Regions from separate parts of the Bacillus sp. JJ1533 genome, predicted to be linked through region 2. Evidence: riboswitches for the same ligand, from Rfam matches in the RefSeq annotation. Region 2 holds a riboswitch; each other region holds the start of a gene.

Region 1 (11,058 bases), on a different contig from region 2:
TGGTTCAAGACTATACCTCCTTTGTTAAACTACGTACATATTCCATTCTAAGCTTTACTGCAAAAATAAAATCAATCCAAAAATGAGCATATACCGTTATCCACAAATTTTGATAAAGCTCATAAATATACCCTAAAAAAAAGCTCAAAAAAACGACAGAGATCAACAGAACCCATTTATATAAATAACGGACATGTAAGAGTGCAAAAATCAAACTAGCGATGAAAAGTCCAAAATGAGTTTGAATGACACCCCTAAATAATATTTCTTCCGAAAAAGAAATTAATATACATAAAACAAAAATATGGGGGATGCTTCGTTTTTGAAAAATACGCTCATTAATTCCACCATCATCATACATGGCTTCAGGAAGCCATTTCATCAATAAAAAATCTACAAAGACAACAACTAAAGCAAAAGCTGAGCCAACAAGGAGAATATTCCAGTCCTTCCAATCCCATAATTTTAAAAATGAGGACCAATTGTCAAACAAGAAAAAACCAAGGACTAAAGACACAATTAACAGAATTCCTTGTGTTAAATAAAGGTGAAAAACAATTTCTTTGTCCGGTAACTGTTTGATAATATCTGCTTGGCGTCTAGCCATATTTTTCACCCTTTTCTATGAAAGATGTGATGTAATTCTTGTCTCCAAGAAGGCAACTTCCATTCTTCTCCTCCAACTATCTTGCGCTTGTACCTTTCCCAGTCAATTTCACATAAATCACAACATGAGGAAGGTTTTTGTTCAAGGATTTCATCAAAATATGCTAAAACTTCGTCACGTCTACACCCTTGTGTCATGATCCAATTTTTCATGATCTTTAGTTTTTTTACTTTATAAACATATCGCTTCCTGGCAGCTTCATCAACGATATGAATGGCATTTTGCATGTTAACTTGTGATAGAATGACCTCTTCCAAAGACAAATAAAATTGAATAAATCGCCATTGGACTTCTGAGACACTAAAGACTGTCTGAAAGTAATCTTCGACCGATTTTGTATATATAAATTTCCCTTTGTCTTTAATATCCTGATTGATATATTCAATCACCAGTTGGGTTTGTTCCTTCGTCGGAAGTTCGTATTTGATTAAAACTTCAGGGATCTCGTTGTCCATTTCATGATAGAGCAGAATTGCTACACTTGGGTTTCCGTCCCTACCCGCACGTCCGATTTCCTGTAAATATGCCTCCATCTGTGAGGGATAATGAAAGTGAATGACAAATCGAATATCAGGCTTATTCACGCCCATCCCAAATGCATTTGTACAACAAATAATCGACAATTGGTTGTTGATAAATTGCTCCTGAATCAACATTCTTTGCTCCTGGTCCATCCCACCGTGATAACAAGCAACCTTATCTAAGCCTTTATCCCTTAAATATTGAGCCATATTTTCAGCCATGATTCGACTTGAAAAATAGATAATTCCTGGTCCTTGAAACTCTTTTGTATACCTAAGAAGCAGATCTTTTTTATCATCGAGAGAATGAACCCTTTTTACTGCAATTGCAATATTTGGTCGATCGATGGAGTGGATATGCATGCTAGGATTTGTTAATAATAATGTTCTTCTAATGTCCTCAAAAACTTCCTTTGTCGCTGTCGCTGTTAAGGCAAGGCAAGGTGGAGAACCTATTTTTTTGCGGATATCACCCAATCTCGAATAATCAGGGCGAAAATCATGCCCCCATTGCGATATACAATGTGCCTCATCCACAACAAATAGAGAAAAATGAATTCCTTTTAATTGGTTCATGAAGTATCTAGATTGCAGGATCTCGGGTGAAGCAAAGATATATTTATATGTGTGTAGGCTTTGCATGACCTTCCGCTTTCTTTCGTTCGTTAAGAAACTATTTAACGCAATTACTCGTTTTTCACCCATTTTCTTTAATTGAAGGACCTGATCCTCCATTAATGCCACAAGTGGGGAAACTATAAGAACACTTCCATCAAGTATTTGTGCAGGTAACTGATAGCAAAGTGATTTTCCTCCTCCAGTTGGTAAAAGGGCAATGACATCATCCCCCTTAAGAATATCTTCGATGATTTCCTGTTGCCCTTCCCGAAAAGAGGCATGATTAAATTTTTCTTTTAAAAGTACATTAAGATTCATGTTAAACCACCAAGTTTCGCGAGAACCAGTCTAATTTCAAAATACGTAATGTCATTTGACAGTTTTTCCTTTAATGGTCGTAATTGTTTTGTTTGCAGTGTCTGGTAAATGGAAGAAATCAATTGTTGATGTTCTGGGGAAACAAATGGATCAATTGAAAAATCAGCCTTCTGATGTGCAACTTCTACAACATGGTCTTCAATTGTATTTCGTTTTAAATTACGAACACGTGCAATTTCATCAATTGTTTTTCCTTGCATTAACATCTGATACGTTGTCTTCGTTGAAGAGGTCAGCAACAATTGATTGTGATGATTTGTTTCAGTCATCGAGAATAGTATTGGAAACCTCTCCCCATCTATTTCAAGTTGTTTAAGAATCGTATGCAAAGTATGTAAAAAGAGGATTTTGCACCATGTCTCATCCTGATTGTACAAGGAACTAATTTGCTCAATGGTATAGCCGATTCTTGTTGAACTTGTCAGTCTCATGACAAATATCGTTGCTTCCAATTCTGATACATTTTCTAAGGTTTGCAAAATCTCATTGTAAAGGGATTCAGCTAATGAAAATCGGTTTTGTCCGTTTTTCATAATGAATCCTTTCACCCAATCAATAACTGCATCATCCTGTTGAATGGGTGTATATTGTTTTTTCTCGTCAATTAAATTAGACAGGACCTGTGTAAGAAGTGAAAGTCTTTGCCAAAGCAAAATAGATTGGTCATTATATTTCCAGCCGTTTAAATGATCAGGGATCGGTTTCTTTTTCTGTTCCTCCATTAAAAGCAAATAACCACTTTCATTAAGAATATATTGATTGCTTAAGGGTGTTATTTCCTTAATCAGGGAATGTGCCAGAAGCATTTTAATTTCTTTATTAAATTGTTCTCTATCTAGGGGTTTCAGAATTCCGAATAGATGTGAAAGAGTAAATAGATTTGCATCCCCAATTGTTTGAGAGGATTTTTTACCATTCAACAAATGATATATACCATAAACTGTTCGTTCTCCGTTCAGTCTATCAATGCATGTTAAAATCAATATCGAGCGATAAGTTATGTTCATCGTCTTCCCCTCTCAATCGAAATACATGGAAAATTGTCGAATGAATGTTACCTTTATTTTATCAAATAATAACGAAAAGTGGGATGTTTTCGTGTAGATTTATGAATATGCTTGTCAGAAAGGAAAAACCCTTATCTGATAAGCAATCTCACATTATATTTTTATTGAAAAGTTTTGTGAACAGCTTTACAATGAGATATGAGGAAGCTGTTTCTCATCTTTTGAGGAAGTAGATGGGGAACTAATATAAATATATGTTTATACATGTAATGATTTCGGGAGGTTAAGTACACATGGCAAAGTATACCATTGTTGACAAAGAAACTTGTATCGCTTGTGGTGCATGTGGTGCAGCTGCACCGGACATCTACGATTACGACGATGACGGAATTGCATTTGTAACACTTGATGATAACCAAGGAATTGTTGAAATTCCAGAGATATTAGAAGAAGATATGATCGATGCATTTGAGGGCTGTCCAACTGATTCCATTAAAGTTGCAGACGAGCCATTTGATGGGGATCCATTAAAATTTGAATAGGTAATTCAATAGGAAAGAGCCCTTAAAAAAGGGTTCTTTTTTAAAAAAACAAAAACAGGCTTGGATAGCCTGTTTTTTACGTTCATCCTAGTGGAACTTCTTTTCGTTTCCCTTTTTCAAATGTCATCAGGGTTTTGTAGCCAACACTTTTTGCTAACTCAATTGCTTGGTCAAAATCGGCACCTACATCCTGTGGGCGATGAGCGTCTGATGATAGGACGATCGGAATATTCTTATCAAAGCACATTTGGAGTAGTCGTGGATCTGGATAAAGCTTTCCGATTGGCTTTCTTAATCCAGCAGTACTAATTTCAACACATGTTTTGGAATTAGCTAATGCAGATGTTGCACGATCAAACTGCTGCAGTAGGAATTCTTCGTCCTCAGGAATATACTTAAATATTTTGACAAGATCAATATGGCCGATAATATCAAATAAGTTAGATTCGGCTAAGGTAATGACTTGGTCGTAATACTTCGTATATGTATCATGTAAATCCCGCTTATCCCACTCTTCACGGAATTCCGCAAGGTCAATTCCAAAATCTCCTACCCAGTGTATTGAACCAATGACATAATCAAAATCATAGGAAGAGATAAATTTTTCCATTTCAGCATGCTTTCCAGGTGTATAATCCATCTCAATCGACATTTTTACATCAATATTATTTTTCCAGGCCAACTTAAATAAATCTACATAATCCTTCATATCGTAATATCTTCTAGCATCAACCCAAGGATTACTGAGAATATCTTTAGTCTGATAAAAATGATAGGCATGCTCAGATATCCCGAAATGATCAATCTTCTTGGATTTCGCCTCGTTGATGAACTTCATCAAATAGTCTAGTTCAAGTGTACCAAGCTCTAAGTGATTGTGATAATCAGTGCGCATAAGAATCCCCCATTGAAGTTTTTTATCATTATACATGAACAAACTTCTGATAGGAATGAAAAAGGCTTAAATTATTTAAGTTTTTTCGACAATTAAGACTTGATTCGGAAAAATTAAATCACCTGTTAACTGATTTAAAGCTTTAATTTCTTCTACAGATAATCCTACCTTATTTGCAATGACAGATAACGATTCTCCCTCTTTCACTGTATAGGTTTCAAGTTTTTTTGAAACCTCAATCCCCTCTTTTGGCATAATCGCGGGAACAAGAATCTGTTCATCTGTCAATACATATAGAGGATCAATGGCATTGTTTCTGGAAGAATTCCATTCCCCATTATGCACTTCAAAATGTAAATGTGGACCTGTTGAATTTCCAGTACTCCCAATATGCCCAATTAATTGGCCTTTTTCAACTTTATCACCAACTTGAACATTCCGTTTACTTAGATGTGCATAGACCGTTTCATAACCATTTGGATGCTCAATAAAAATGACATGGCCATAAGAGCCTCTGAAAGCCGAGCTTTTAACGATTCCTTCTTCAACCGCATATATGTGATCTCCAAGTGGAGCAGCAATGTCTAAGCCTTTATGATTCCCTTGTCTAGTTCCAAAAGTATCAGTAATTGTCCCTATGACTGGCCATGCCCACTCTTTTGTTGCATCTGCTGCATTTTCTTGTGCGTACGTACTGTAAGTATTGAAAAAGAAAAAACTTATACAAATTGCCGTTACGGTAACAATAGCAATTCGTCTACCCTTAAAAAACATTTATATCCTCCTCAAAAAATGAACAATTGTGGTTTAAAATTTAACACCCTATCATTATTTGAAAAGTTTTCTTAAATTATGTAAAAAAATGCATGTATACTTTTAAAATAAACAAAAAAAGAGACAACAGAGTGTCTCTTTATTGTAATGTTAACGGATTTGGTGCTAGCGGGACCGGTGTCGGTTCGCCAAATCGCACATTTCCAATTTGATCGATATTTCCGTAAAATGTAACGGAATCAAAATTAAATTCCTTAGCCGTCAGCATAATTGCATCTACCATTAAGATATAATTATCCGTATTTTCTAAAACTGCATCATTACTGAAGTGAACCTCTAAATTAGTACCATCCTTATTAATTTCTTTTATTTCAGATATGATAGTAGGATGAAGTGCATACTCACTTTCTTCAAACTTTACTTTCATAACATCCAACGCTTCTTCAATTGTTTTAAAATCATTATATGTTTGAGCCAAAAGTTTATAATTGGATTCCTCACTTACATAGTATAAATAAGCTTTTTTTGTATCTTTTTCGATATCAATATTTTTCTCCAATATACCAGTCTGCCCTACATAAATACCCTGTTGGTTATTTTGAAAAAGTTCCACATGCTGATAATCCTCTGACAGATATCGAAACGAATCAACAGTGATGCTAAAATGACTTGTTTCAGCAGTTGCAAAGGACTCTGTATTAACCGAATTACTTACATCAATCCTAACAGCTTTTGAATTATCTTTTGTTACAATTTCTTCAAAATCCGAAAAATACGATTCTGGAATCTCATCAATTCCTAAATCACTGTGTTCACGAAAGAAATTATTGACTATCGGTACATTCTTTTGCCATTGTTCTACAACATTTTCTCCGTTGGATTCTATTACGACAGAAATAATTGAAGGAAACGAAGCACCACCTAAAAGTACCCCATATGTTAAAAGAACTTGATTATCTTCTATACTATTCACTGCATAGCCCTGGATTGATTTTTCCTCAGAAGAAAAAATACCAACATCATCATCTTGTTTTGGCTCTTCAGGTTCTTGCAAAGCACTAATTGATTCATCTTTTGAAGCTGCTTCTTTTTTCTCCGTATCCATCGCAATCTTTGAATTTTCTTGTGCCATTTCAGCAGAGTCGGAGCTTGAACTGTTCATATTATTCATCAAAGAAGGAGCTAAGATGAATAACAGAAGGGCTGCTGCCACAGATGCAATGGTTGGAACAATCCAAACTTTCTTCTTTCGTTTATTCATTTTAAGGGTTATATTTTGATAAATCTCTTGTGGCTTACGGTTATCTTTTATTGTTGGCATTTGCGATAGCAGCTGCTCTAGGTGTTCATCGTTCCACTCGGATTTTTTCATCATCTACACCCTCCTTTACACCAGATTCTTCCATATAAGTCTTTAAGACTTTAAGGGCTCTATGCTGAGTTGTTTTTACCTTGCTTTCTGTCCAACCTAGAGCTTTAGCAGTCTCAGCAATGGAAAGGGATTGGATATATCGTAATATTAGTACTAGACGTTGATCGGTTGTACAGTGGTCCAAGCAGCGGTACATGATCTGAACTTGCTCATTCTGTAATGCTATTTCTTCTGGAAGTGGAGCAATATCTCTTACTTCTTGTCGATTCCAATCAAAGGAATCCATGATTCTTTGTTTCCAGCCTTTCTGTTTCCGAAATGAATCAATTGCAACATGTCGTGCAATTGAAAATAACCATGTTTTTTCACTGCTCTTCCCTTCGAATCTATCATATGATTTTAAAACTCTTATATAAACTTCCTGAACGAGATCTTCAGCCAGTTCACGATTTTTTACCATATAAAATAAGAAGGAAAAGACATCGTGATGATATTTTTCATATAGTTCCTCAAATAAGGAATCCATTTTGCAAATCCTCCCGTTCATTTCATTAGTCGTATGTTTTGTAAAAAAAGTTACACTCCCAATATAGTATGTTTTCATGAAAAAAGGAAGAATATTTTGGTAATATTCTTCCTTACTTTGCGATTATTACATTTTTTAAGAATAATAGTCTTAAGATTGGATAAAGAATGAGAAAAAATAGTCCATTCCCGATTGCATGACTCATATCAAATGGTAGTCCAGCTATATAATAGGCAAGAAATTTTCCCGAAAACAAATATAATGGCATTGAAATGACGAAGCCATAGAGAAAACCACAGAATACCGCATAGCCAGCAAGCAACACAACTGGAATTCGTTCACGATATTTTTGTAACAAACCGCTAATTAAACCAATTATCCCCCATGCAAAGATTTGGCCAATTGTCCATAATCCCATCCCCATTACAAGATTTGATAATACAGAACTAAAAACGGCAACAACCACACCGTAAACTGGTCCTAGAAATAAGCTTGTAATAATAATAATAGCTGTAGTAGGCTGAACATTCGGTATGAAAGTAAAAACAATCCGTCCTACTACGGACAAGGCGATTAGCATGGATAAAAGCGTTAGTTTTTTTACAGATAAGTTCATTATTCCCACTTATGGAGGTCAAATTCAATCTTATCTTCAGGCTCTAATTTATACTCATTTGCCCCGACCATTGCTTCTTCACCATTTACAGAATAGAACCATGATGTTTTTTCTTCTTCACTACCTGCAACTCCATTTATGCTTGCAATAAATGCACCATCAAATTGTGTTTCGACTTCAAAGTTTTCTTGCATGATCTCCATTACGGTAACTTCTTTTCCTGCTTCAATCTCGATTTCTTTTTCTTCAATAACTTCTTCTCCATTGTTTTTAGAGACCACAACAGTTACAATTTCAGCTTTTTCTTCTTTTTTAACAGTTTCAGACGAGTCATTGTTATTGTTGGATGTATCATTTGTAGGTTGGTCATTACTGCATCCAAATAATAATCCCACTGAAAGTAAAGCAACTAATAATTTTTTCATGTCCTAGTTCCCCTTTGTGTTATATCGTATTTATATATAAGTACTTGAAGCACTTGATACCAAAATAAAAAGCTCACCACAACGGGTGAGCTTTGTTAATAAGTTGAGAAAAACAACAAAAAAGCATGTAGCTGTTTTATTGTTAATTCCCACACCCCGAAGAATTAAAAAACGTTCGAATTAGGCAGGTCTACTGACTTAAGCTTCAACCTACTTTGAGTCCTTCCCATATGATGAACAGCAATTGCCATCCATTCATACAGTGGTTCTTCTCATTTCGTCCACTTTTACAGTTGCGGGGGCAGTTCTGGAGTTACACCAGATTCCCTATTAAGTCTTTGAGAATTTTTATAAATCCTCGACACCTATATATCTGATTTTATTCATTTTTATTAACCTTCTTCATATTACAAGAAGAATTATTATTTTACAAGATTAATGTTTCGTATGAAACAAGAATCTTCGCCACATTTTTTCAATTTATTCACTTTTTCGAGGAATTACAAATGTAAAGGTTGTTCCTTCACCAAGCTTACTATGAACTGATATATTTCCATTATGAGCACCGATAATGTTTTTAACAATGGCAAGTCCTAACCCAGTGCCCGATTTTCCTCTCGTTCTTGCCTTGTCCGCCTTATAGAAACGTTCGAATACAAACGGCAGATCTTCTTCAGGAATACCAGACCCAGTATCCCTAACATCGACTTTTATCGATGTTTCTTGACCTGTCACATGAACCTCCACCTTACCATGTTCATCAGTATGTCTTATCGCGTTATCAATTAAATTAGTAAATACCTGTTCAATCCGATCGCGATCTATTTCAATTTCTCCGATATCTTCTTCTTTTTTCGCAGTTAATGTAATTAAATTTTCTTTAGCTAATCCGTGGAATTTTCGAATCACTCGGTCGATAAATAAATCGAAATCAACATTTTCTTTATCCAAAGTTATATGACCAGACTGCATTCTTGCTATATCTAATAATTCATTAACTAGGCGCCCCATACGTAGTGACTCATCATAGATTACTTTCGTGATTTCTTTTCTCTCTTCTTCAGAACTTGCTATATCATCCATTATTGCTTCACTATAGCCCTGTAACATAGCAATCGGCGTTCTTAACTCATGTGATACATTCGCAATAAAGTCTTCGCGAAGCTTATCTAACCGTCTTTCCTCCGTCATATCACGCAGTACCGCAACGGCGCCCCTAATATATGTCTGATTATAGAGTGGGCTCATTAAAATAACCCATGTTCTTCCTTGAAGGCTTATTTCAATAAACTGTTCCTTTTCAAAGGAAACTGCTCGTTGAAATAAATCCTTTACTTCAGGAGGGAGTTCTTCACCAACATCCTGATACATGCCCTGTTGGTAGTACCAGGCCTGAAGAAAACGTTCCGCGGGTGGGTTTGTAACCAAAATTGTTCCATCCCGATTTAACGTGATAACACCATCTGCCATACTGTTTAAAATACTTGCAAGTTGCTCCTTTTCTTGATTAAGAGCATTCATATTATATTTTAATTGCCTTCCCATTTGATTAAGGGCCAGTCCTAAAGCACCAATTTCATCATGGGTAAGAATCGGAACCTTCGTATCGAATTTACCTTTTGCGACTTCGGTTGCAGCTTCTCTCATTTTACGTAAAGGAGCCGTAATTCTAGTTAATAAGAAAAAGGCAAATACAGTCGTTAGAACTATCCCGATACCTGCCGCTAAGATGATAAATTGCGTGGTATGCTGTGTTGTCTGTTGTACAACATCTAATGATTGGTATAGATATACTGCGCCCTTTTGGTCATCCTCAATATGAAGTGGAGCCCCGACAACAAATAACTCTTGGCCTTGGTTATTCACATTTTCATTTTCAGGAAGGATTATTTTTTTACTTTTGTTTTGGTCATTTGAGATAACAAGTTTAAGGTCCGGATCATCTGTTAATAAAGTTACAGGGATATTTGCAAGTGATTTTCGATCGGGTGATACCCAATATGTGCTTTCATCTGCAACAATAATGACCTTTGTTTCATCATTCACAAGTTCCCACGCAATGTTTCGTGCAACATCCTTATCCTCGTGCTGTTCCATAATGACAGCTATATTTGCTGCTAGTTGGGTTAAATTTCTTTCAGCTTCTTGGATATGATAATTTTCAAAATACTCCATGAATAACACGGATAATACAAATAATACAAAGGAAAACAATAAAAGAATGGTTGCCCATAGTTTTCCTACAACACTTCGCCAAAATTTCATTCCTGGCCGACCTCAAATTTATAACCAACGCCCCAAACAGTGACAATCATTTTGGCTGCATCCTGTGATACCTTATTTAACTTTTCACGCAAGCGTTTTACATGTGTGTCAACCGTACGTAAGTCACCAAAAAATTCGTAGTGCCAAACTTCTTTTAATAACTGCTCACGATCAAATACCTTATCTGGAGATTTTGCTAAGAAGCATAACAATTCATATTCCTTAGGTGTTAAGCCCACTTCTTTGCCATCTGCCGTGACTCGATGTGCATCATTATCAATTGTTAGATGCGGGAATACAATAATATCCTTAGCCGTTGTTTCAGTTTGCAGGTAGGTTGTAAGGGAAGCTCTTCTTAACAATGCTTTTACACGCAGAACAACCTCTCTTGGACTAAAGGGCTTTACGATATAGTCATCCGTTCCAACCTCAAAACCTTGGACACGGTTCAC
Region 2 (11,058 bases):
GCTGACACCGTAGCCTTAGTTAATGTCCCTGGTTTAGGTGATTCATTACAAACATTAAAGGGAGGGATTATGGAGATTGCCGACCTTTATGTAATAAATCAGGCAGATAGACCGGGAGCTAATGAAAGTGTCAGAGACCTAAAAATGATGGTTAGAGAATTAGGAAAAACAGATTGGCAGCGACCCGTTCTTAAAACGATTGCTACGAGTGAAGAGGGTATTGAAGAATTAATTGAAAAAATCCATGAACACAGAGAGTATCTACAAAACTCAGAATTGTGGAAGAATAAACGAGAAGATCGAAATATTACTATATTAAAAAATATCGTTTTAGGTTTGCTCTCAGATGAAGCAAGGGAAATGATTCAATCAAATAAAGAACTGCAAGCAAAAATTGAAGAAGTTAAATACGGCAGGCTCGATCCAATTACAGTTTCTCATGAGATTGTCAATAATTTAGTTTCTAAATAAATTCAGTGGAGGTAAATTTATATGACTATTAATAATGTGGATCAGAAAGAAGCACTTTTTAATGAGGAAGTAATTAAGGAAATTGAAACTCAAAAAGAAAAATGGGCCAAGAAAACACTAAAAGACAAAGCTGGTGAAGGAGAATATTACTCCGATTCTGGTATTCCTATTAATCTACTATATACTCCAGATGATATTAAAGATATCGATTATTTAAAGGATATCGGTCTCCCTGGAGAGGAACCTTTTGTAAGGGGAGTATACCCTAATATGTACCGCGGTAGGTTATTTACAGTTCGACAAATAGCTGGATATGGGACTCCAGAGGACACCAACGAACGTTTTAAATTCCTACTTAAAAATGGTGCAACAGGTACAAGTGTTGTTCTAGATTTACCAACGATTCGTGGGTATGATTCTGATGATCCAGAAGGGGAAGGACATGTAGGAGCAGCAGGAGTAGCCATTGATTCATTGGAGGATATTGAAGCACTATATGAAGGTATCCCTATTGATGAAATTTCAAGTAATATTGTAACACACTTGCCAAGTACAACCGTAGTTGTGATGGCTATGTTTGTTGCGATGGCAGAAAAGAAAGGTATTCCATTAGAAAAACTATCAGGTACAAACCAAAACGACTTTTTAATGGAAACGACAATTGGCAGCTCTCTTGAAGTATTACCACCGAAGGCATCATTCAGATTACAATGTGATGCAATTGAATATGCTAGCAAAAATTTACCAAGATGGAACCCGGTAAGTTATAACGGCTATAACTTAAGAGAAGCGGGAACAACAGCTGTTCAAGAGGTAGCATGTGCAATAGCAAACGCAATTGCTACTACAGAGGAGTTAATTAGAAGAGGAAATAAAGTTGATGATTTTGCCAAAAGATTATCATTCTTTTGGAACTTGTTTAATGACTTTTTTGAAGAAATAGCAAAATGTAGAGCATCAAGACTTGTTTACCATGATGTAATGAAGAATCGCTTTAATGCTCAAGAACATAAATCTCAATTAATGCGTTTCCATGTCCAAACAGCTGGAATCACTTTAACTAAAGTTGAGCCACTAAATAATATTGCTCGCTCAGCTATTCAAGGTCTTGCTGCTGTACTTGGTGGCGCCCAATCTCTACACATTGATTCTTATGATGAGGCCTATTCCGCTCCAACAGAGGAGTCTGCATTAATCTCTATTAGAACACAACAAATCATTCAAGCTGAAACAAATGTGGTCAATACGGTAGATCCATTGGCTGGTTCGTATTTTGTAGAAAAATTAACTCAAGAAATGGCTCAGCGAATTCGAGATTATATCGAACTAATCGAATCCAAGGGTGGCTTAGTATCAGTAGTGGAATCAGGTTGGCTGCATAGAGAAATTTCAGATTTTGCGTACAAAACTCAACAGGATATTGAGAGTGGTAAATATAAAATAGTAGGTCTGAATTACTTTCCTACTGAAAACAGTAAAACCGATGTGGAAGTCTTTAGATATCCTGAGAATGCTGAAAAGATACAAAAAGAAAAATTAAAAAACCTTCGCCAAAAAAGGGATAATGAAAAAGTTCAGGAACTTTTAGCTCAATTGAGAGAGAAATGTCACCAAGATGTAAACTTAATGCCGTATATAAAGGAAGCTGTATTGGCTTATGCAACATTAGGTGAAATCGAAGAGGTATTCCGTGAAGAATTCGGACTATGGCAGTTCCCTCTAGTTTAATCGGACTAAAAAAACAACAATATTGGAGGTTTTCTGTATGCAAATAAAAGTAGTGATGGCTAAATTGGGTTTAGATATTCATTGGCGTGGAGCACTTGTAGTATCAAGAATGCTTAGGGATGAGGGAATGGAAGTTGTATATCTCGGAAATCAATTTCCAGAGCAAATCGTTGATGCCGCAATCCAAGAAGGAGCAGATGTAATTGGATTAAGTACTTTAGGAGGCAATCATTTAACATTAGGACCTAAAGTTGTTGAAATAGCAAAAGAAAAAGGCCTAGATGATGTTCTTATCATAATGGGGGGAGTTATTCCTGATGATGATATTCCTTTACTAAAGGAAGCTGGTATAGCGGAAGTATTTGGACCAGAGTCAAGAATAGAAGTTATGGCAAATACGATTCGAGAAAATGTCAAAAGAAAAGCATATGAGGCTAAGTAGAATCTTCACTAGCTATTTTCTTAAATCTTTATTTAAGTCGAAAAATGGAGGGATAAAATGCTGAAAAGTTCTATGATAAAGCAATGGCCACCAATGTATGACAATGATTATATTCCGGATAAAGATGAGATATATTGGGACAGAGAAATTGAAACGGCAACTAAAGAGGAACTTGATGAATTAGTACTCTATAAAATTAAGAATGTATTAAATTACGCTTACGAAAATTCCGGTTTCTATCAAAGAAAATGGAGGAAAGCAGGTTTTCTTCCTAGTGATGTTAATAGTTTAAAAGACTTTGAACATGTGCCTATTACAACTAAAGATGAGATAAGAGAAGATTTGCAGATGTACCCGCCATTTGGTTCTAATGTTTGTATCCCACGCTCAGAGGTTCACCGTATTCAGGGAACCTCTGGCACTACAGGAAAACCGACTGTCTTTTCTTTTGGTAAAGATGATTGGGATCGGATAGCTTACCAGCATGCACGTATCATGTGGAGCTTTGGTGTACGTCCTAGTGATTTAGTATTTATCGGATCACCACTTAGTTTATATATTGGAAGCTGGGGCGCTCTTATTGGCGCAGAACGTCTTGGGGCACAGACATTTCCGTTTGGGGCTGGGCAAGCAGGCCAAACAGAGAAAGCCGTTTCATGGTTAAAAGAAGTAAAGCCTACAGTGTTTTATGGCACGCCATCCTATGCTTTGTATCTAGCTGAAAAAGCAAAGAGCCTAGGAATTGACCCAAAAGAGTTCGGATTTAGAATCTTATTCTTCTCTGGAGAACCAGGTGCAGGAGTACCATCAACGAAGAGGAAAATTGAAGAGGTATTCGGTGGGATTTGCATAGACTCGGGTACAATGGCGGAAGTAACTCCTTGGATGAGTAATTCAGAATGTGAGCATCGTCAGGGAGTGCATTTATGGCAAGACGTTGTTTATACAGAAGTAGTGGATAAGGATACTAAAAAACGTGTCCCGTTTGGTGGTGAGGGAGTACCTGTTTATACCCCTCTAGAGAGGACATCCCAACCAGTAATCCGCTACTGGTCAGGTGATCTAACTACTTGGACTGATGAGCCTTGTTCATGTGGTCGTGTCTATCCACGTTTACCAAAAGGAATATATGGACGTATTGATGATATGGTAACAGTCCGAGGAGTAAATGTTTACGCTAGTTTAGTTGAAAATGTGATTAGAAGGATTGAAGGAATCGGTGATGAATTTGTCATGATTGTAACTCGTGACAATATTATGGATGAAGTAACGGTACAGTGTGAAACAATTGGAACACTTAGTGACCAGGAATTGGAAGGAAGGATCTCCAGGGAACTAAAAAAAGAGACAGGTGTGACGATTAACATTGAATTACTCCCTCTTGGAACGCTCGAAAGAACACAGTTTAAAGCAAAACGCGTAATCGATAAACGACAATTTAAAGAATAAAAAAATTATAAGGATACAGCGCTGTACATTCAAATTCTCTAAGCTTCTAAACAAGTTGGGAGTGTTAATTAATGAAATTAGATGGAAAAGTAGCACTTATTACCGGTGGTGCCAATGGAATAGGGAAAATAACTGCTAAGAAGTTTTTAGAAGAAGGTGCAAAGGTAATAATTAGCGATGTTAATGAACAAGCAGGTAACAAAACAATAGATGAACTAACTAAATACGGAGAGGTTAGCTTCTGCCGAGCGGATGTTTCAAACTCAGAAGAAGTGAACTCGATGGTTCAAGAAGTAGTAAATACTTATAAGAAAATAGATATACTCATCAATAATGCAGGAATCACTATAGACGGATTTCTCACAAAAATGGAAACAGAAGATTGGGAGAAAGTAATTGGCGTTAATTTGACTGGAGTGTTCCAATGCACAAAAGCTGTAGCTCCGTATATGATGGAACAGAATTCAGGTGTAATCCTTAACGCTTCTTCTGTGGTAGGAATATACGGTAATGTGGGACAAACCAATTATGCTGCTACAAAATCAGGTGTTATTGGGATGACCAAGAGTTGGTCAAAGGAATTTGGGCCAAAAGGAATCAGAGTTAATGCGGTGGCACCAGGTTTTATTGTAACAGATATGACCTCCAAAATGCCACAAAAGATACTGGATATGATGAAGGATAAGACACCTTTACGAAAACTTGGTAAACCAGAAGATATAGCTTCAGCATACCTATTTTTAGCTTCTGATGAAGCCAGTTTTATAAACGGTACAATACTTAGTGTTGATGGTGGTCTAGTAATGTAGGCTTTAAAATTAAGTTAACTTACTATTTTTTATAAAATATTTACAAAAACATAGGATGCTAAGTGTGAAGACTAGATGATATGAGTCTTTCATAAAATATATAAATAAGGTGTAAAGAAACTTAAAAAGGAACCTGGTGTGAATCCAGGACTGCCCTCGCAACTGTAAGTGCTGATGAAATGAGAAAACCACTGTGTAAAAATGCTGTAAGGCATTTACACGGGAAGGCTCAAAGTAGGTTGAAGCACAAGTCAGGAGACTTGCCTTGTTTATGTTTCACACTCTACGGGGGTGGAGTAGATGAACGGTACATAAAAATTTGTAGTATTATAATTTTTAATAAATTGTGCTGTTTCTAAGGTCCACCTTTAATGAAGAGTATTTTATCAGTGCGCTCAATAATTAAAGGTAAGGGGATTCTTATGATTTTAAAAGAAAAGGACACTTTGTTTAAAGCTAAGAATGACATCGATTTTATGGATGATTTATTAAGAAGTGCGGAAGCTGAAAAATTCATTAAGTATGTTATTAAATCATATACCAAAAACCCAGCCGTTTTTATGCTGCAGAACAAAGTGGAATGGGAAGATTTATACCAAGCTTGTTTAATAGGATTATTCAATGGTCTAAAAAAATTAGATTTAGACCGTGATCCAAGTGAATGGGTTAGATATTTATATTTAAGTATACAAGGAGAAATTAGAAACTTTTCGCGTTCTAACCAATCAAATTCAATTGTTATAAGTCAAAAAATTAGAATGCTGTATCCTAAATATATGACTTTTTATCACTTCTTTCGAGAAAAGTTTGGAAAAGACCCAACTATAAGTGATGCAATGAAGGAATTTCAAATCTCCCGTAATGAAGCTTTTGAATTAGTTTATGGGATGCAAGAATTAGTAAGTGTTTTCCAAGAAACAGGGGAAATAAACCAGGCGTTTATTAAAGGTCCTTTTGAAGATGTTGAGAAAAAGGTGATTAACAGTTTACTAATTAAACATTATATGCCTTGTTTAAATAATAATGAAAAAAGAGTTTTGCATCTATACTATTTTCTTGGTTTTAATAAAACTGAGATTGCCAAGATGATTGGATGTGGAAATTCTATGGTCCAGAGACACATGGTGAATGCTTTTAAGAAGATAAGGAAAATGGAAGTTAGTTAAAAGACTAGAATCACAAATGGTACGATTATTAAAATGTCTTAAAAAAGTTCGAAATTTTTGACAATAATATTGCGCTATACTATTATAATGTTAACAGTAATTAGAATACACAGACAAATAGGTTTCTTAAATAGTTTAGTAGAAATTATTTAAGATTAAAAGGGAAGTTGGTGTGAATCCAACACGGTCCCGCCACTGTGATCGATGAGGATGGTTAAATGTCCCACTGTGCAATTCTGCATAGTAAGGCTTGACCAATCGCTTAAATCGTAAGTCAGGAACCTGCCTATTTGGAGTTTAAACTTCCTCGAGGAATGGGATTGTTTAAAGTACATCAATGTTCGTAGTTCGCAGGAAAACATTATGCTTAATTTTCTGCAAGCTCATATATATGTACCTTATACGCGCCTTTCCATAGGAAGGGCGTTTTTTAATTGCTGAAAAAATCGTAGGAGGAAAAGAAAATGAAAGGCATTATTCTTAAAAGGTGGGTCTTAATCAGTATTATTTTTTTGTTAAGTATGACAATTTTAGCGGGATGTGGTGCTCAAAGCCAGAAGACGACTGGACAAGCTGAGCCTGAAGTATCTGGAGCAGAACAATCAAATGATAATCAAGATGAAAAAGAAGAGAAAAATGAAGCACGATTCCCTGTAACATTTACAGATGATGTCGATCGGGAAGTTACAATTGAAACCGAACCAGAATCAATTGTATCTATTCAAACAAGTACAACAGAGATTTTATTTGCACTTGGATTAGGCGAAAAAATTATTGGTGTATCTGACTATGATAACTATCCAGAGGAAGTTTTAGATATTCAAAAAGTTGGCGCACAAGATATGAATGTTGAACTTATCTTAACGCTTTTACCTGATGTCGTATTTGCGACTGACTATCACTACAAGAATCATCCAGACATACTAGAACAGTTTGAGGAAGCTGGTATCAAAGTTGTTATTACTGGAAGTGCTGATTCTTTTGATGGGGCTTATAGCATAATGGAAATGATTGCTACTGCGACAGGAACACAAGGAGTAGCAGAAGAAATTATTACGGATATGAAGGAACGCCTAGAAGCTATTAAAGAAAAAGCTCAAGAAGAAATTACAGATAAGAAAAGAGTTTGGGTGGAAGTATCCCCTGCCCCAGATATTTTTACAACAGGAACAAATACATTTATGCATGAAATGCTAGAGTCCATCCAGGCAATTAATGTTGCGGAAGACCAAGAAGGATGGGTGAAATTTACAGAAGAGGAAGCTGTTAACTTGAACCCAGAGGTTATTATTACGACATACGGTTATTACGTAGAGGAACCTGAAAATGAAGTGTATTCTCGTAGTGGATGGCAAGAGGTTCCAGCCGTTAAAAATGAACAAGTATTTGATGTGAATAGCGATACCGTTACAAGACCTGGCCCTCGTTTAATCGAAGGGGTGGAAGAACTTGCTGAACTCATTTATCCAGAAGTATTTGGCGAATAAAGTAATTTGGTTGTATCTATTTGCGGGAGGGCTTGTACTAGGTGCTGCCCTCCTAGGTTTATTGGAGAGTAGTGTGTCTATTCCAATTCCCATGGTTTTACATATTGTATTTGAAAATTTTCTTGGAATAGGGTGGCTTAGTGATGTTCCTAAGAATATAGAGATGATTATCTGGAATATTCGTCTTCCAAGAGTTTTGCTTGCGCTTTGTGTTGGGGCATCCTTAGCGCTAGCTGGTGCTGCTTTCCAAGGGCTTTTGAGAAACCCGTTAGCAGATCCTTATACGATAGGTGTTTCATCAGGCTCTGCTTTAGGGGCAGTGCTCGTCCTATTTTTTCAAGTGTCGATTGTTGGATTAGGAAGTTTTACACTTCCTATTGTTGCAATTGTAAGTGGGCTCGTGACATTATTAGCTGTTTTTGGTTTAGTTCGACTCAGCAACAGAAGTTTAGCCATTGAAACGATTATTTTGGCAGGAATCATTATCAGTGCTTTTATTGGAGCGCTAACGTCATTAATTATTTCGTTAGGTGACCAAGATGCCATGACACAAATTATTTACTGGTTATATGGTAGTGTGGCAATGAGAGGGTGGAGTCATGTTCAGCTAATCATCCCATTTATGATTGTCGGTTCGTTAATTATTTTTATTCATTATCGTGAACTAAATGCGCTAGCTTTAGGAGAGGAAGCTGCTGATCATATAGGGGTAAATGTAAAAAGAGGCAAAATATTCATCTTAATTGGTGCTTCCTTATTAACTGGTGCGGCTGTAGCTGTTTCAGGAACCATTGGATTTGTCGGACTGGTAATCCCTCATCTTGTCCGTTTAGTAACAGGTCCCAATCATAGACATCTCCTACCATTATCCATGCTAGTAGGGGGAGCATTTCTCATTTTAGCAGATCTTTTTTCCAGAACGATTATTGCTCCAAGTGAGCTTCCGATTGGTGTCATCACCGGTTTAATTGGGGCACCTATTTTTGCGATATTACTCGTTAAGGAAAGAATTCGTGGGAGGGGGTAGGATTATGTTAAAAATGGTAGATATTGTTGGAGGATATAATGATTCCCCGATTATCAAAGGGCTTGATTTGAAGGTGAGAAAAGGCGAGTTCTTTGCATTACTCGGACCAAACGGAAGCGGTAAAACAACGCTATTTAAAATGATTACTGGCCAACTGCCAATCCAAGAAGGGGAAATTCTACTTTCAGGAAAGAAAATCTCCTCCTATTCGAAACTTGAAAAAGCAAAAAAAATATCTGTTCTAACCCAAGAAGTCCAGATCACCTTTGACTATACGGTGGAAGAAATTATTAGTCTAGGGCGTTACCCTCACCAAAAAGGAGTACTGAAGCAACTATCCAAAGCAGATCGGGAAATTATGTTGGATGTCATGGAGAAAACAAAAATAAGCCATTATCGACATACCCCCTTTCGTATGATTAGTGGAGGTGAAAAACAACGGGTTTTATTGGCAAAAGCCTTGGCACAGGAGCCGGAAATTCTGCTTTTAGATGAGCCAACCAATCATTTGGATATTAAGCATACATTTGCGATGCTTGATTTACTAAAGGAACAACAAAAGGAAACAGGGCTAACGATTTTAGCTATCTTACATGATTTAAATGTTGCTTCCCTTTATGCAAATCGGATAGGTTTACTTGAAAAAGGTAAATTGTTAGAGGTGGGAGGGGTCGATGTATTACGGAAAGAAGACCAGTTAAAAAAGGTGTATGAGGTGGAAGTAAAGACACAATCACATCCAGTTGTCTCGAAACCCCAAATTCTTATGACACCACAACTTGTGATTACAAAACACCCTATCGACTTTAACAATTCCTATAAAATCGTGAAAAATAGTACGTATATTCATGTTCAATTTGAACATGCGTTACGAACGATTTCGAATGGAGTAATTGGAGAAGGAATTCAATGGTTAAATCAATTTTGTAATTTCCATGTTGATAAACATTACAATAGCTCTGACCCAAAAAAAGATTTGAAAGAATGGATGGAAACGTACGACATTCCTCATGAGCAGGCAGTAGGCATGATGACGGCGGTCAACCTGGAAGATATGGTGATGGAAACGAAAGTAATTGAAGGGATTCCCATGATGGTCATTGTAACTGCTGGGGTTGGAAACGCCATCGATATCACTAATGAGTTTTCTGCAAATCCTAGTAGCCAGATAGGTACAATCAATACGATGGTGTTTATTGATGCCCATTTTACGGACGGGGCACTTGTTAATGGTTATATGTCAGCAACAGAGGCAAAGGTAAAGGCTTTACAAGACCTTCATGTACGAGACCCTGAATCGAATACAATCGCAACGGGTACATCAACGGACGCCTTACTTCTTGGCCTGACACAGCAAGGAGAGGTAACTCCATATGCTGGCTCAGGAACAGTAGTTGGAAAAGGGATTGGTCAGATGGTATATCATGCAACAACAAAAGCGGTTAAGAAATATTTCAAGCGGATACAAAGTTAGCGGGTTCTCTACCGATATTGGCAATTGAAAGTTTTTCAAGGAAGAGGTGGTTATTTTGTCAGAAAGAAGAATGGTCATTGCGGGTACTAGTAGTGGAGTCGGGAAAACAACCTTAACGATTGGGATTATGGCTGCATTAAAAAAACGTGGACTTATTGTTCAAGGCTTTAAATGTGGACCTGATTATATTGATCCTTCCTATCATACAGCTGTTACCAAACGAGTATCTCGTAACCTGGATAGTTGGATGGTTTCGGAAGATAGTCTACTAGATATTTTTACACATGGAGCAAAAGGAAGCGACATTTCAATTATAGAAGGGGTGATGGGTTTCTTTGATGGAAAAAACCCAGAAACAAATGTTGGATCTACTGCGGAAATCAGTATATTAACGAAAAGCCCCGTTTTACTTGTTGTAGATTGCTCAAGTATGGCCCGTAGTGCTGCAGCAATCGTTAAGGGATTCCAAGCATTTGCAGAAGGCCCGAATATCGTAGGAGTTATCGCAAATCGAGTTGGAAGTGAAGGTCATTTTCAATTAGTGAAGACAGCTATTGAACAAGAATGCGAGATTCCTGTCATCGGCTATTTAAAACGTGAATTAGATGTGGAAATTCCAGAAAGGCATTTAGGACTCATTCCATCAATTGAAAGAGGAGATTTAGATTCATTTTTTGACAGATTAGGAGACTTGGTTCTAGAAACGATTAATATTGATAAACTACTGGAATTGTCGGTTGCAGAATCGTTACCAGCTTTAAGCGGTCCCTCGCTCTTTGACCAAAAGCAAGAAAAATCGATTAGAATCGCTGTGGCTAAAGATGAAGCATTTAATTTTTACTACCCAGAAAACTTAGAAATGTTGGAAGCGAATGGTGCGGAAATTGCTTATTTTTCTCCATTAGCTAATGATGCCCTACCAAATAATGTCGATGGGCTCTATCTTGGTGGCGGGTTTCCAGAAGAATTTGCTGAAAAGCTTGCTGCTAATCAGAGGACAAAAGA
Region 3 (11,058 bases), on a different contig from region 2:
TTCCCTCAATATCTTTTAATATATAGTGTGCCCATTCTTTCTCTAGCTGCACTGCCTGCCCGATTGCTTTAAAGACATATTCCTTGTTTTCGTCGGTGTTTAGTTCCGGGTTCTCTGATAATAGAATTCGTACAAATTGAGCGATGAAATACGCATGCTGCATTTCATCCCTTTGAATATAGCTAATCATTGTACTCGTCTTCAGCATTTTTTGCTGTCTTGCAAGATTATAGAAAAAAGCAAAACCTGCATAAAAATAGATTCCTTCAAGGTTAATCGAGTTGATGGCGAGCTTAAACAGATTTTCTGGAGTCGGATGTTCCCTGAATCCCTCGTAAGATTCAAGAATTATCTGATTTCTTCTCCGAACAATTGGATCATCCTTTGCCTGATTAAAACGTTCCTTTTGTTCATACAAAGGTACTAGTGAACTCAATATATAGGAATAGGATTCATTATGAACAGCCTCCTGCTGTGAAATCACTGCAAAAATCGCTTTAAAACTTGAATCCGTTACATAATCCATAACCTGGTTCATTGTAGGTGTTTGCAAACTATCTAACGATGCAAGCTGAGTGTTTATTCGCAAAAATACATCCTTTTCAGTAGAAGTTAACTGATCCCACTGTTTGATATCATCTTGCATATTAATTTCTTGTGCTTTCCAAAAATTCGATAGCAAGGTTTGATACAAAGTATACATTTGTGGATATGCAATATCATTCCAATTCAATAGTCCCGAGGTTTCCCCATTAATAATGCCTGTTGATTTATTCGGAAACTCCGGATTAAATAATTTTATTTTTGTTAATGGCTGATTTTTCGTCATCAATTCTATTCCCCCTTAACTGTGGCATAGTTCACATTCTTCAATTTCTGCTTGGGATGTACTTCTGACATAATAAGTTGTTTTTAATCCCTGACTCCAAGCCTCTAGATGGAGCTGCAAGAGATCCTTTGCTTTAATATCATGTCTAACATACAGATTAAAGCTAATGCCCTGGTCGATATGACGCTGGCGTGCTGCATTTTGCCTAATACTCCACATTTGATTTACTTCATGACGTGCTTTCCTGTAAAATTCATAGGTTTTATGATTGATATCAGGTGCGGTCACTTTAAACTTAAAATTCTTTTTCTCTTCCGCATACTCAGCTGCATAAATTGGATCAATCCCATCGGTAGACCCACCAATTTTCGCTGTCGATGAATTAGGAGCAACCGCCATGAGCCAACCATTTCTTAACCCATTTTGAGAAACCTTTTCTTTAAGCTTGTTCCAACGTGCAGAAGCATATTTTCTTCTTGTAAAATAAACTCCCGTTTCCCACTCAGACCCTTTAAATTTGGAATAAGCGCCTTTTTCCTTTGCAAGCTCCATCGAGGTTTTAATCGCATAATAGGCAATATCTTCGTAGAGCTTATCCGCAAATTGAACAGCCTTTTCTGATTCCCAGTAAATCCCCTCTAGTGCCAAAAGATGATGCCAGCCAAATGTTCCTAATCCAACCGCACGAAACTTTTTATTGGTGATATCTGCTTGTTTAACCGAAATAGTATTTAAATCGACGACATTATCAAGCATTCTTACCTGGATACCAACTAAGCGTTCAAGTACATCTTCCTGAAAAGCCCTTGGCAGATTAATAGAAGAAAGGTTACAAACCACAAAATCACCTGGTTTTCGAATGATTACAATATTTCCTTCTTTATCTGCATACTCCTTCGTAATGCCTGTTGCTGACATATTTTGAGCAATTTCCGTACATAAATTACTGCAAAAAATCGCAGTTCGTCCCTTACCTAAAAGATGTTTATTCGGGTTTTGCCGGTTTACCTCATCACGGTAAAACATATACGGTGTCCCTGTTTCTAATTGCGCAACCATGATGCGTGCCATTACATCCATTGCCCGATAGGACTTACGCGGTAAAAGTGGATGATTGACAGCTTCCATATATTTTAAAGTGAAATATTTTTCATCCGTTTCATCGTAGAAATCTTCGAGCCCTAATGGATTTCCGTCTTCATCCTTCCATCCCATGATTTGCTTTACTTCATGTGGACAAAAGGTATGCCACTCTCCAATACTCCTCCCGTTTTCATCCACTTCTTGTAGCTTTCTCATAAACAAATCTGGAACGGATACCCCTGTAAAAATATCATGAGCCTTTCTTCGTTCGTCTCCGTTATTTGTCTTTAAATCAAGGAAACCATTCATGATATCTTTATGGAATAAATCAAGATAGATCGCTATTGCTCCTTGACGTTGGCCTAATTGGTCGACACTGACGGCTGTATCATTGATAAGGCGAATCCATGGAACAACACCAGAAGAGTTGCCCTTGAATTTTTTTATGTCGGAGCCGAGCGCCCGAACCTTCCCATAATAAACGCCTATTCCTCCTCCATCTTTTGATAATCTAGCAATATCCCAGTTATTTAAATAAATACCATCAAGTGAGTCTTCAACCGTATCAATAAAACAAGAGGAGAGCTGACCAAAGCTTTTACCTGCATTTGATAATGTAGGAGTGGCTACAGTCATATACAAATTACTTAATGCCCAGTATGCTTCTTTAACATATTCAAGCCGAGCTTCCCTCTTTTCATGTTGCATTAAGGTCATAGCGATTATCATGAACCGCTCTTGTGGTAGTTCATATATATTTCGTTCATAATCTCTTGCAAGATATCGGTCCGCTAGTAAAAATAAGCCGATGTATGTAAATAGAAGATCTTTAGTAGGGTCAATATGCTTGCCGAGTTCTGTAATCTCGTCCTTGGTATAAGAGTCTAGTAGATCATTAGAATAAATTCCTTTGTTCGTTAGTTCCTCGATTAACTCATGAAAACTGCCGTATTTTTGGGCACATTTATAATTGCGACTTATTCCTGCTTTCTCATAGAGCTCATTTAAATATAGTTGTGCCGCTAAATAGGTCCAGTTGGGCTGATCCATAGCAATTTTGTTTAAGGAATAAAAAAGAGCATGTTGGTTTGCTTCAAATGTTGAAAATTTCATTCCTTGCAGTTTGTTTCTTATTTCAGTTGTTTCGAGTTGATAGGTTCTTTCAGCATAATCCAGCGAGTGTATAACTGAATCCAATTCCCTTTGTATTGTGCTATTCAAAGTAATTCTCTCCCTAACTTTTTTTTGTAAAACACAAAAAATCCGCTCAATTGAATTGAGCGGATGAAACGATAACACCAAGAGAGCAAGAATAAAGAGCCCACCTGTCGCCATCGTTTCATCTTCCCAATCCCCGAAGAAGGTGAAACATCTTTAGAAAAAAGACAGGTCTCCTGACTTATGCTTCATTCTACTTTGAACCCTTCCCATATAAGTACCCACTTGGAGTTAGCTTATACAGTGGCATGTTCATTTCGTCAGCATTTACAGTTGCGGGGGCAGTTCTGGTTTTCCACCAGATTCCCTATTAAGCCTATTGGCATCTTTTTCTCAAGGCAAAACACAATATGTAGTTTTTAAAATTGAAATTCTCTCAATATATGCTATTGAATTTAATAATAAGTGACTACTCTACTTTTGGCAAGACAAATTTTGACAAAATTATTTCTCAAGAAATAATACCATATGCTCTTCATCACGATATTGGCCGTTATATTTCATTGCTTTTTTCTCGACTGCATATATTTTAAATCCTAGGTTTTTATATAATTCCTTAGCCGGTGTGTTTTCAGAATCTACCGTTAAATAAAGTTGTTCGATTTCAGGAATATTTCGGGCTATCTTAATTGCTTCTTTTAGCAATGCCTTGGCCGTACCCTTCCCTCTATTATTACCATCAACATACATTGCCACTATGTTAGCCCTATGTCTTATTTTTTGACGTGTTTCCCGAACTAAAGTGACCATACCAACTAAATGTTCTTCTTCAAATGCACCAAACGTTAAGATTTCTTCAGATTGAAAGCTTTTCTTATATTCTCCTATTGGATTTTCCTTCTTTATTGCCTCATCATACGTAACTAAAAATGCATCAGGATCCGTAGTTAATGCTTTTAATCGTAGCTTCCAATAGCACTCAGCATCCTCTGGTATAAGCTTTCTGATATTCACATTACCCCTCCTAAAGAACATTTGTTCTTGCGTTTTTTATTTGATTTAATTATAATGGGATTTAAGGAAAAAATATACAACAGAGTATGAATTCTTCTGGTAATAGAAAACATAGTGTAGGATAGTTGGCAAATCTATCAAAAGGAGTGTTTTGCAAATGAAAGGTCAAGTAACTCCGTACTTAATGTTTAACGGTAATGCAAAGGAAGCTTTGGACTATTACAAAGAAATATTTAATGGTGAAATTTTAGATGTTCAAACATATGCTAAAGCAGGTTATGAGAATCAGGATTGGGCGAACGACAGACTGATCCACGGTAAATTCAAAAAGAATGATTTCTTGTTAATGGTATCAGATGACTCTCCAGACCAAACGGTTAACGTTGGAAACAACATCTCCCTCGTAATTGAATTTGAAAGTGAAGAAGAGATTACTAAAACTTTTAATGATTTAAAAGAAAAAGGAACTGTATTCATGGAATTACAGGATACTTTCTGGGGAGCTAAATATGCAAAAGTACAGGACCAATTCGGGATTATTTGGGACCTAAACTTTGAAAAACAGTAAAATGTGAAAATCCCCCTGATTTTATGGGGGATTTGAGTTTATTTTTTCCATTCGTGCTTTAGCAGACCATAAAAATACATATCAAAACGCTTTCCATCTCGTTCTAAAAATTCCCTCGAAGTTCCTTCCCTGACAAAGCCTAGCTTTTCATATAAAGCGATTGCTCTTTCATTGTACTGAAACACGGTTAATTGGATTCTATGGAGATTTAACTCCTGAAAGGCAAAATCTAAAACAAGTACCATCGCTTCATATCCAAGTCCCCTATTTCGGTTACCATCCCCACCAATTGCAATTGCAAGCCATGCATTTCGATGTGGCCATATAATACTGTCAATGTCCACAAAGCCAACTAATTTTTCAGTGGCTAGCTCTTTAATTCCGAAAACAAATGCTTTTTCATTTTTCTGCTCAATCCACTCTTTGAAGTCTGAAGGATGTTTGGGGAAAGATGGCAACGTATCTAAATTTCTAAGAAACTCCTGATCTTCATACCAACTTACAATTGTCTGAACATCCTCAGCCTTAAATCTTACAAGTTCAACCTTTTTTCCTTTTAATAAATTATACGTAATCATTTGAATGACTCCTTAATTATCGACTAATATAATAATTCAACATTACGTATCCATTTCCTTTTTTAAGATATACACGCTGTTTTTCTCCACAATAAAGACCATAGAAACAAGTTCTATGGCCTTTTATTTTAATTGAGCTTTTGAAATCCTTTTCCTTCGGATTTGATTGTGAAATCATAAGCGCCACTGCGATTGTTTTTCTGCACTTTAATTTCAATTTCACCATCTGGCAATTTAGATGCTGAAACGTTAAATTCACTGACGCTATTTGAAACGATTAATTCAGCATTCGCTTCTTTAAGCTTCGCAATAGCCTCGGAACGTAATGACACAAAAATTGCATTTTTCTTAGCAGGAACTTCAACTCTAACAGTTGCTTCATCTGTTAAATCACTCAAATCATTGGCAGTTACCACATATTTGTTTCCTCTCTCAACTTCTGGAGAAACAACAACAAGTTGAGGTTCTTCCGGTTCTTCGCCTGGAGTTGTATAAATATCAACGATTCTGCCTTCAATTTCAGTCGGAATTCCTTCACTACCAATGAACTTTAAATGGTCACGGAAGTTTTCCCAATCGGAAAGTCCAAGATCAGTTACACGACCTTCTTCATAAGCTTTTGCAAACACATCATAGCCGTCGCCACCTTTAGCTGTGAATGCGTTCGTCGCAACGATGTACGTAGTATTATCATCAATTGCAACAAGTTTTCCATTGGAATCTTCGATGTAAACTTCAACTACACGTTCCCCTGCTGGCTTAGAAGAATCAAATTCTACCTTACCTCCCGCTACATGTAAAAAGCCACCATTTTCTCCAGGATATCTACTTACCGAAATTTCAAATGCTTCCTTAAGCTCAGCACCTGTTACTTCCATCGTAGCTAATGTGTTAGCAAATGGAAGAACGGTGATGACTTCACCAACAGTGATAGGACCTTCATTAATAGCAGCACGGATACCACCACCGTTTTGCAATGCCATTACAACATTTTCACCAGTGAATTCTTTTGCTTTTTTAAGCATACCATCTGTAATCAAGTTTCCAAGAATTGTTTCATTTTTACGTACGCTTGGTTTTGAATTATCCCCATTTGTACGAGGATTTTCTAATTCAATTGGAGTAGATACACCAATTTCTTCTTGAGCTACCTCTTCAACATGTGCTTTGAATGGTGCTAATACTTCTGCTGCTTCAGGATCAGCCACTTGACTGCCGATTGCAACTAAGCCACCATCATGTCCTATTACTACACCATTTTCATCGAATTCAACATTTAAAACACCAAGGTTACTATTGGCATTCCCTGTTTGAACGATTACTGTTGGTGTCTCGTCTTTTGCAACAACTACAGGTTCAGATAAGGTTGTATGGCTGTGGCCACCTACGATTATGTCTATGCCTTCCACTTCTTCAGCAAGAATTAAATCATTATCAATTGCTGCATTATCGTCATATCCGATGTGAGTTAATGCAATAATTTTATTAACACCTTGTGCTTCAAAGTCTTGTACTGCTTTCTCTGCTTCTGCAATGTAGTTTTCAAATACAATGGAGCCTGGGCTAGATATGTCGGCTGTTTCTTCTGTCGTTAAGCCAAAGATACCAACTTTCTCTCCATTTACTTCTTTGATAATTCCATTGTAAATTTGACCATCATTAAAGTCAGCTTCAATAGAATCATTGAATATTCCATTGAACTTATCATCTTTCGAGAAGTCCACATTGGCACTAACAAATGGGAATGTTGCACCTTGAATAAATTCGGCTAATTTTTGATGTCCTTCAGCCGATGAACCTAAATCAAATTCATGGTTACCAAAGGTCATTGCATCAAAGCCCAATAAGTTCATCATCGCTAAATCTGCTGCACCTTGAAATTCATTGAAATATAAGGTCCCTGTAAATGCATCACCTGCATGTAATAGAAGTGCTTCAGGGTTTTGTGCTCTCACTTCCTTCACTGCTGTGACAGTCTTAGGCATGTTGTCTAAGGCAGCATGCGTATCATTTGTATGCATAACAGTTAAATCAAAATTGTCTTTTAAATCTACTTGAACCATTACCGGGTCATGATCACTTGCACGTCCGGCCATATCGGTAAAATCTGCATTGATGTGTAAAATATCAATTTCAGTACTTCGTACTAAGTTGTTTGATACCACAATATGGTCTAATACTTGTGAGTTACCTTGGAACAAGTATGTGTAACGATCACTCTGTTCAACATGGTTAATCATGTTGGTCATCAATTCGCCCTCAAATATTTTCATTGCGTCAGAGAATTGATAGTCATTATAGTCACCAACAGATACGATATTCGCATCAGGGTTATCAGCTTTAATTTCTTCTATAAAGTCATAAACAATATTTGCGATTTGTTTACGTTGGACTTCACTAGCATAAACGGGTGGTTGAGTTGAACCGAATAATGGAGTGTCTCCAGATTTTGAATTCCAGTGATTTACAATAACAACAACATCTTCGCCTTGGAAGGTAAACTGTGCTGCTAAAGGTTTACGACTGTTATCAAATGCAGGGTTTGTTGGGTCAATCCGACCTGGGTTATGAGTTAATTTACCATTCTCATAACCAACTGCTGTTGTTGCATCACCAGCTGAGATGCCCTCTGGTAAGGAAACACGATCCGGATTATATAAGAATCCAACACGGATGTTTGCATTTGGTGCTCCACCATCTTCATTATTAATAGGGTCAATGTTTAAATATTCATATTCAGGACCGCCAGCAGCAACAATTGCTTGAATTAAACGTTCATAGCTTTCATTTGCAGCAGCATCTCCAGCAGATTGACCATTGTTATCTTGAACTTCAGTTACCCCGATAATATCAGGGCTCTCCATATCTTGAACAAATGCTCTAGCTAGTTTTTGAGCTTTATCATCCGTGGTTTCTTTTGTATTATTTGAGAAGTTCTCAAGATTATAAGAAGCAATCGTAAGCTTATCTTCCTCTTTAACAATTGTTGTTGTCTCAGGTTTTGCTTCACCAACAACATGTTTTGATTGCAGATCTTCTAAATCAACATAAATCTTAAAGTTTTGGAATCCATAGTTTACAACACCTGTAATTGGTCCAGTAAACTTATCTCCTGTTGCTACTTGGAAATCTCGAGCAGCACTATTATCGTACATTTTAAATTGGATACGATCCGGATTTGCATTATCTTCAGTTAATAAAACACCACCATGGATTGTATCGGTTTCTCTGTCCTCTAAAACAGTAATGAGATCCCCATGTTCTTGAGGTGCAACAGCCTTAACTGCTCCGACTTCGACAAGCATACCTTCTACGCTTTCCCAGAAATCAATTGCATCCTCTTCTGGATCAAACTCAGCAAAACTATCATTATCAATCACTTGATTTGGAAGGTTTTCACTGGTAATTTTAATTGGTTCCGGCAGTTCAACCGTTTCCTCAATTACTGTAACTATTCCACCTCGGTCATCTCTTGCATTGATTTGTGTTACTGGTAGGTCAGTATCTTGTTTCGTATTATTGTAGCCATCGATATGATACTCATCGACTGTGCCGGTCACACTTACTAGATTACCAATTTTCACATTTGCTTGGTTACCTGTATAAACGACAATACCCTCAGATGTCTTCGGATTGTTATCCTTTTGGTCATCTGGAGTTTGCATATGGAAGTAGTTTCCACTTCCGATTTTATAGGTATATGTAACAATACCTTTCACATTTTCTACTTTTACATTTTTAAGTGGAGATTCATGGGATTCTCCTTGAATATCATGGATATTAATTTCTTCAGCATCGTATACTTGATAAGTATATTCTTTAACATCACTAGCTGTTAAACCATCTTTTACAGCAATCGCTTTAATAGTTAGATTTTGGTCAACTGTAATTGGCTCATTGTATGTTTGACCATTTTCACTTGTTGGCTCTGTTCCATTAGTTGTATAGTAAATTTCTGCACCTTCAGTAGTTGTAGATAAGGTTACTTTTGTTCCAGTTGGAACTGTACCTGATGGATGGGAAGCACTAACTGGCTGAACCTTTGTTGCATCTGCAATGATATCTGCTTGTCCACGAGGTATGATTTGATAATCTTGATCAAATTGTTGGACGATACCTGTTATCGAATCATATGTAGTTCCAACAGATAACTCCAATGTACCCTTTTCATCACGAACTAAGAACTCTGTACCATCTTCGGCTTTGGCCGTATAATTTGCCCAACCATTTCCTTTATTAACATTGATTAATTCTACTTTTTTAACAAGAGCTAGTTTTGATTCATTTTCTTCTTTCACATTAGCCCCTGCTAATTCAACAGGATCTGGCACGCCTTTATCTTCTGTTTTTTCAATCAAGGTCGCGGTATCCAGTTGTAACAACCCTCTATATTCTTGTAATGAACCACTTACAGTGATTTCATCTCCAAGTTGAACATTTAATGAAGTAGGACGAACAGCAATTGCAGCTGTTTCATCTTGAATGTGAATCGTATTTTTTAATGTTGCTGTTACAATTCCCTTAACTGTTGCTGAACCTGTACCTTGAGTACGTGCTTCGGCAATGCTGATTACGGTTGGTTGTTCAGGTTCTCCAGGATTGGAGTCACCATCAAGAAATTCGTAGGAAGAGGCACTTCTTAAACCAGGAACACTAAAATATGCTGCAAGGTTCCCAGTAATTGCTACTTTTCTTTGGAAGTTTTCAGGATGGTCTGCCAAATTTAAATCTGCACGAACATTACCTGATGGTAACTGCACAGGTAATATTTTTGCTGGATCCTTTTCGTTTGGATCGTCTGCTAAACCAAGATTTGTATTAATTGTAAACGGAGCAACTTGATCATAATTTGTTCCACTAATAACTGTTCCCACAATATACCCTTGTACTGTAGCAGTACCAGAGTTATTTGCAATTGCTTCTGCTACTGAAATAAAAGATGATTGTTCTTCATTCACACTAGCAGTTGCCTGTGCCGCACTTGCGGAAGGCGCAAAGTTTAATAATGTAGTAGGCACAATTAAACTAAAAACAAAAAATACCGATAGTAATTTTCTTACTATGCTACTTTTCACACTCTTCTCCCCTTACTTCATAGTTTTTGGTAGTATCCTATACGATTTCAAGATACTTCTTTAGGGGGAATCAGTCAATATAATTTACGAAAATTAAACTAAAAATTTACGTATTTTTTGTACAAAACACGAATGATAGGTAAAAAGACTTAGTGTAATGTTAGCGTTTTATCGAAAATCTCCTACTTTTGTCACGAATAACCATTTTGGAATGTAAACGAATTCAAATCAAAGAAACATGAAATATGAAAAACGACTACTAATCAAAATAGCAGTCGTTTATCTTCTTTTAGCTAACAAAATTTTCATATGTCTTTTGCAAGTGGTTTTTATCTATCTTTCCAACATGTGTTTTTGGTATTTCTTCTACAAAGATAAACTCTTTCGGAACTTTGTATTTACCAATTTTTGCTTGACAGTACTCTTTTAACTCTTGCTTAGAAACTTGTTGATCTGGGATTAATGAGACTACTGCAATTACCATTTCACCCCATTTATGATGTGGCACACCAATTACAGCAACTTCATTAATCGCTGGATGTTGGCTAATGCATTGTTCTACCTCAAGTGGATAGACATTTTCCCCACCGGTAATGATCATTTCTTTCTTTCGACCAACAATATAGTAATAGCCTTCCTCATCACATCTTGCTAGATCTCCCGTATGGAGCCATCCATCATGGTACGCCTCGTTTGTCGCATCCTGATTATTCCAGTAATGATGGAAAACGTGCTTTCCCCGAATTAGCAGCT

What was found. Region 2 has a riboswitch for cobalamin ahead of V7138_RS20495 (sigma-70 family RNA polymerase sigma factor). Riboswitches for the same ligand answer to the same signal wherever they lie in the genome.
Region 1: it holds a riboswitch for cobalamin, as region 2 does, so the genes downstream of both, V7138_RS10165 (DUF4430 domain-containing protein) here and V7138_RS20495 (sigma-70 family RNA polymerase sigma factor) in region 2, are expected to answer to the same signal.
Region 3: it holds a riboswitch for cobalamin, as region 2 does, so the genes downstream of both, V7138_RS17550 (ribonucleoside-diphosphate reductase subunit alpha) here and V7138_RS20495 (sigma-70 family RNA polymerase sigma factor) in region 2, are expected to answer to the same signal.

Annotation. Positions count from the first base shown of each region.
Region 1 is NZ_JBALOV010000020.1:72,051-83,108, forward strand. Features, by position in the region: gene V7138_RS10115 (LysM peptidoglycan-binding domain-containing protein) at 1-8, opposite strand, end outside; gene V7138_RS10120 (CPBP family intramembrane glutamic endopeptidase) at 11-607, opposite strand; gene V7138_RS10125 (RecQ family ATP-dependent DNA helicase) at 613-2,124, opposite strand; gene V7138_RS10130 (helix-turn-helix domain-containing protein) at 2,121-3,191, opposite strand; gene V7138_RS10135 (ferredoxin) at 3,485-3,733, shown strand; gene V7138_RS10140 (histidinol-phosphatase) at 3,816-4,628, opposite strand; gene V7138_RS10145 (peptidoglycan DD-metalloendopeptidase family protein) at 4,704-5,402, opposite strand; gene V7138_RS10150 (hypothetical protein) at 5,542-6,777, opposite strand; gene sigX (RNA polymerase sigma factor SigX) at 6,749-7,300, opposite strand; gene V7138_RS10160 (ECF transporter S component) at 7,413-7,916, opposite strand; gene V7138_RS10165 (DUF4430 domain-containing protein) at 7,916-8,341, opposite strand; cobalamin riboswitch at 8,508-8,725, opposite strand; gene V7138_RS10170 (ATP-binding protein) at 8,822-10,606, opposite strand; gene V7138_RS10175 (response regulator transcription factor) at 10,603-11,058, opposite strand, start outside.
Region 2 is NZ_JBALOV010000038.1:66,898-77,955, reverse strand. Features, by position in the region: gene meaB (methylmalonyl Co-A mutase-associated GTPase MeaB) at 1-471, shown strand, start outside; gene V7138_RS20515 (acyl-CoA mutase large subunit family protein) at 493-2,199, shown strand; gene V7138_RS20510 (cobalamin B12-binding domain-containing protein) at 2,237-2,641, shown strand; gene V7138_RS20505 (phenylacetate--CoA ligase family protein) at 2,699-4,090, shown strand; gene fabG (3-oxoacyl-ACP reductase FabG) at 4,162-4,899, shown strand; cobalamin riboswitch at 4,990-5,181, shown strand; gene V7138_RS20495 (sigma-70 family RNA polymerase sigma factor) at 5,322-6,065, shown strand; cobalamin riboswitch at 6,168-6,369, shown strand; gene V7138_RS20490 (ABC transporter substrate-binding protein) at 6,530-7,552, shown strand; gene V7138_RS20485 (FecCD family ABC transporter permease) at 7,515-8,579, shown strand; gene V7138_RS20480 (adenosylcobinamide amidohydrolase) at 8,584-10,053, shown strand; gene V7138_RS20475 (cobyrinate a,c-diamide synthase) at 10,109-11,058, shown strand, end outside.
Region 3 is NZ_JBALOV010000034.1:753-11,810, forward strand. Features, by position in the region: gene V7138_RS17545 (ribonucleotide-diphosphate reductase subunit beta) at 1-829, opposite strand, end outside; gene V7138_RS17550 (ribonucleoside-diphosphate reductase subunit alpha) at 845-3,247, opposite strand; cobalamin riboswitch at 3,280-3,475, opposite strand; gene V7138_RS17555 (GNAT family N-acetyltransferase) at 3,575-4,084, opposite strand; gene V7138_RS17560 (VOC family protein) at 4,242-4,652, shown strand; gene V7138_RS17565 (GNAT family N-acetyltransferase) at 4,691-5,230, opposite strand; gene V7138_RS17570 (5'-nucleotidase C-terminal domain-containing protein) at 5,359-10,305, opposite strand; gene V7138_RS17575 (acyl-CoA synthetase) at 10,595-11,058, opposite strand, start outside.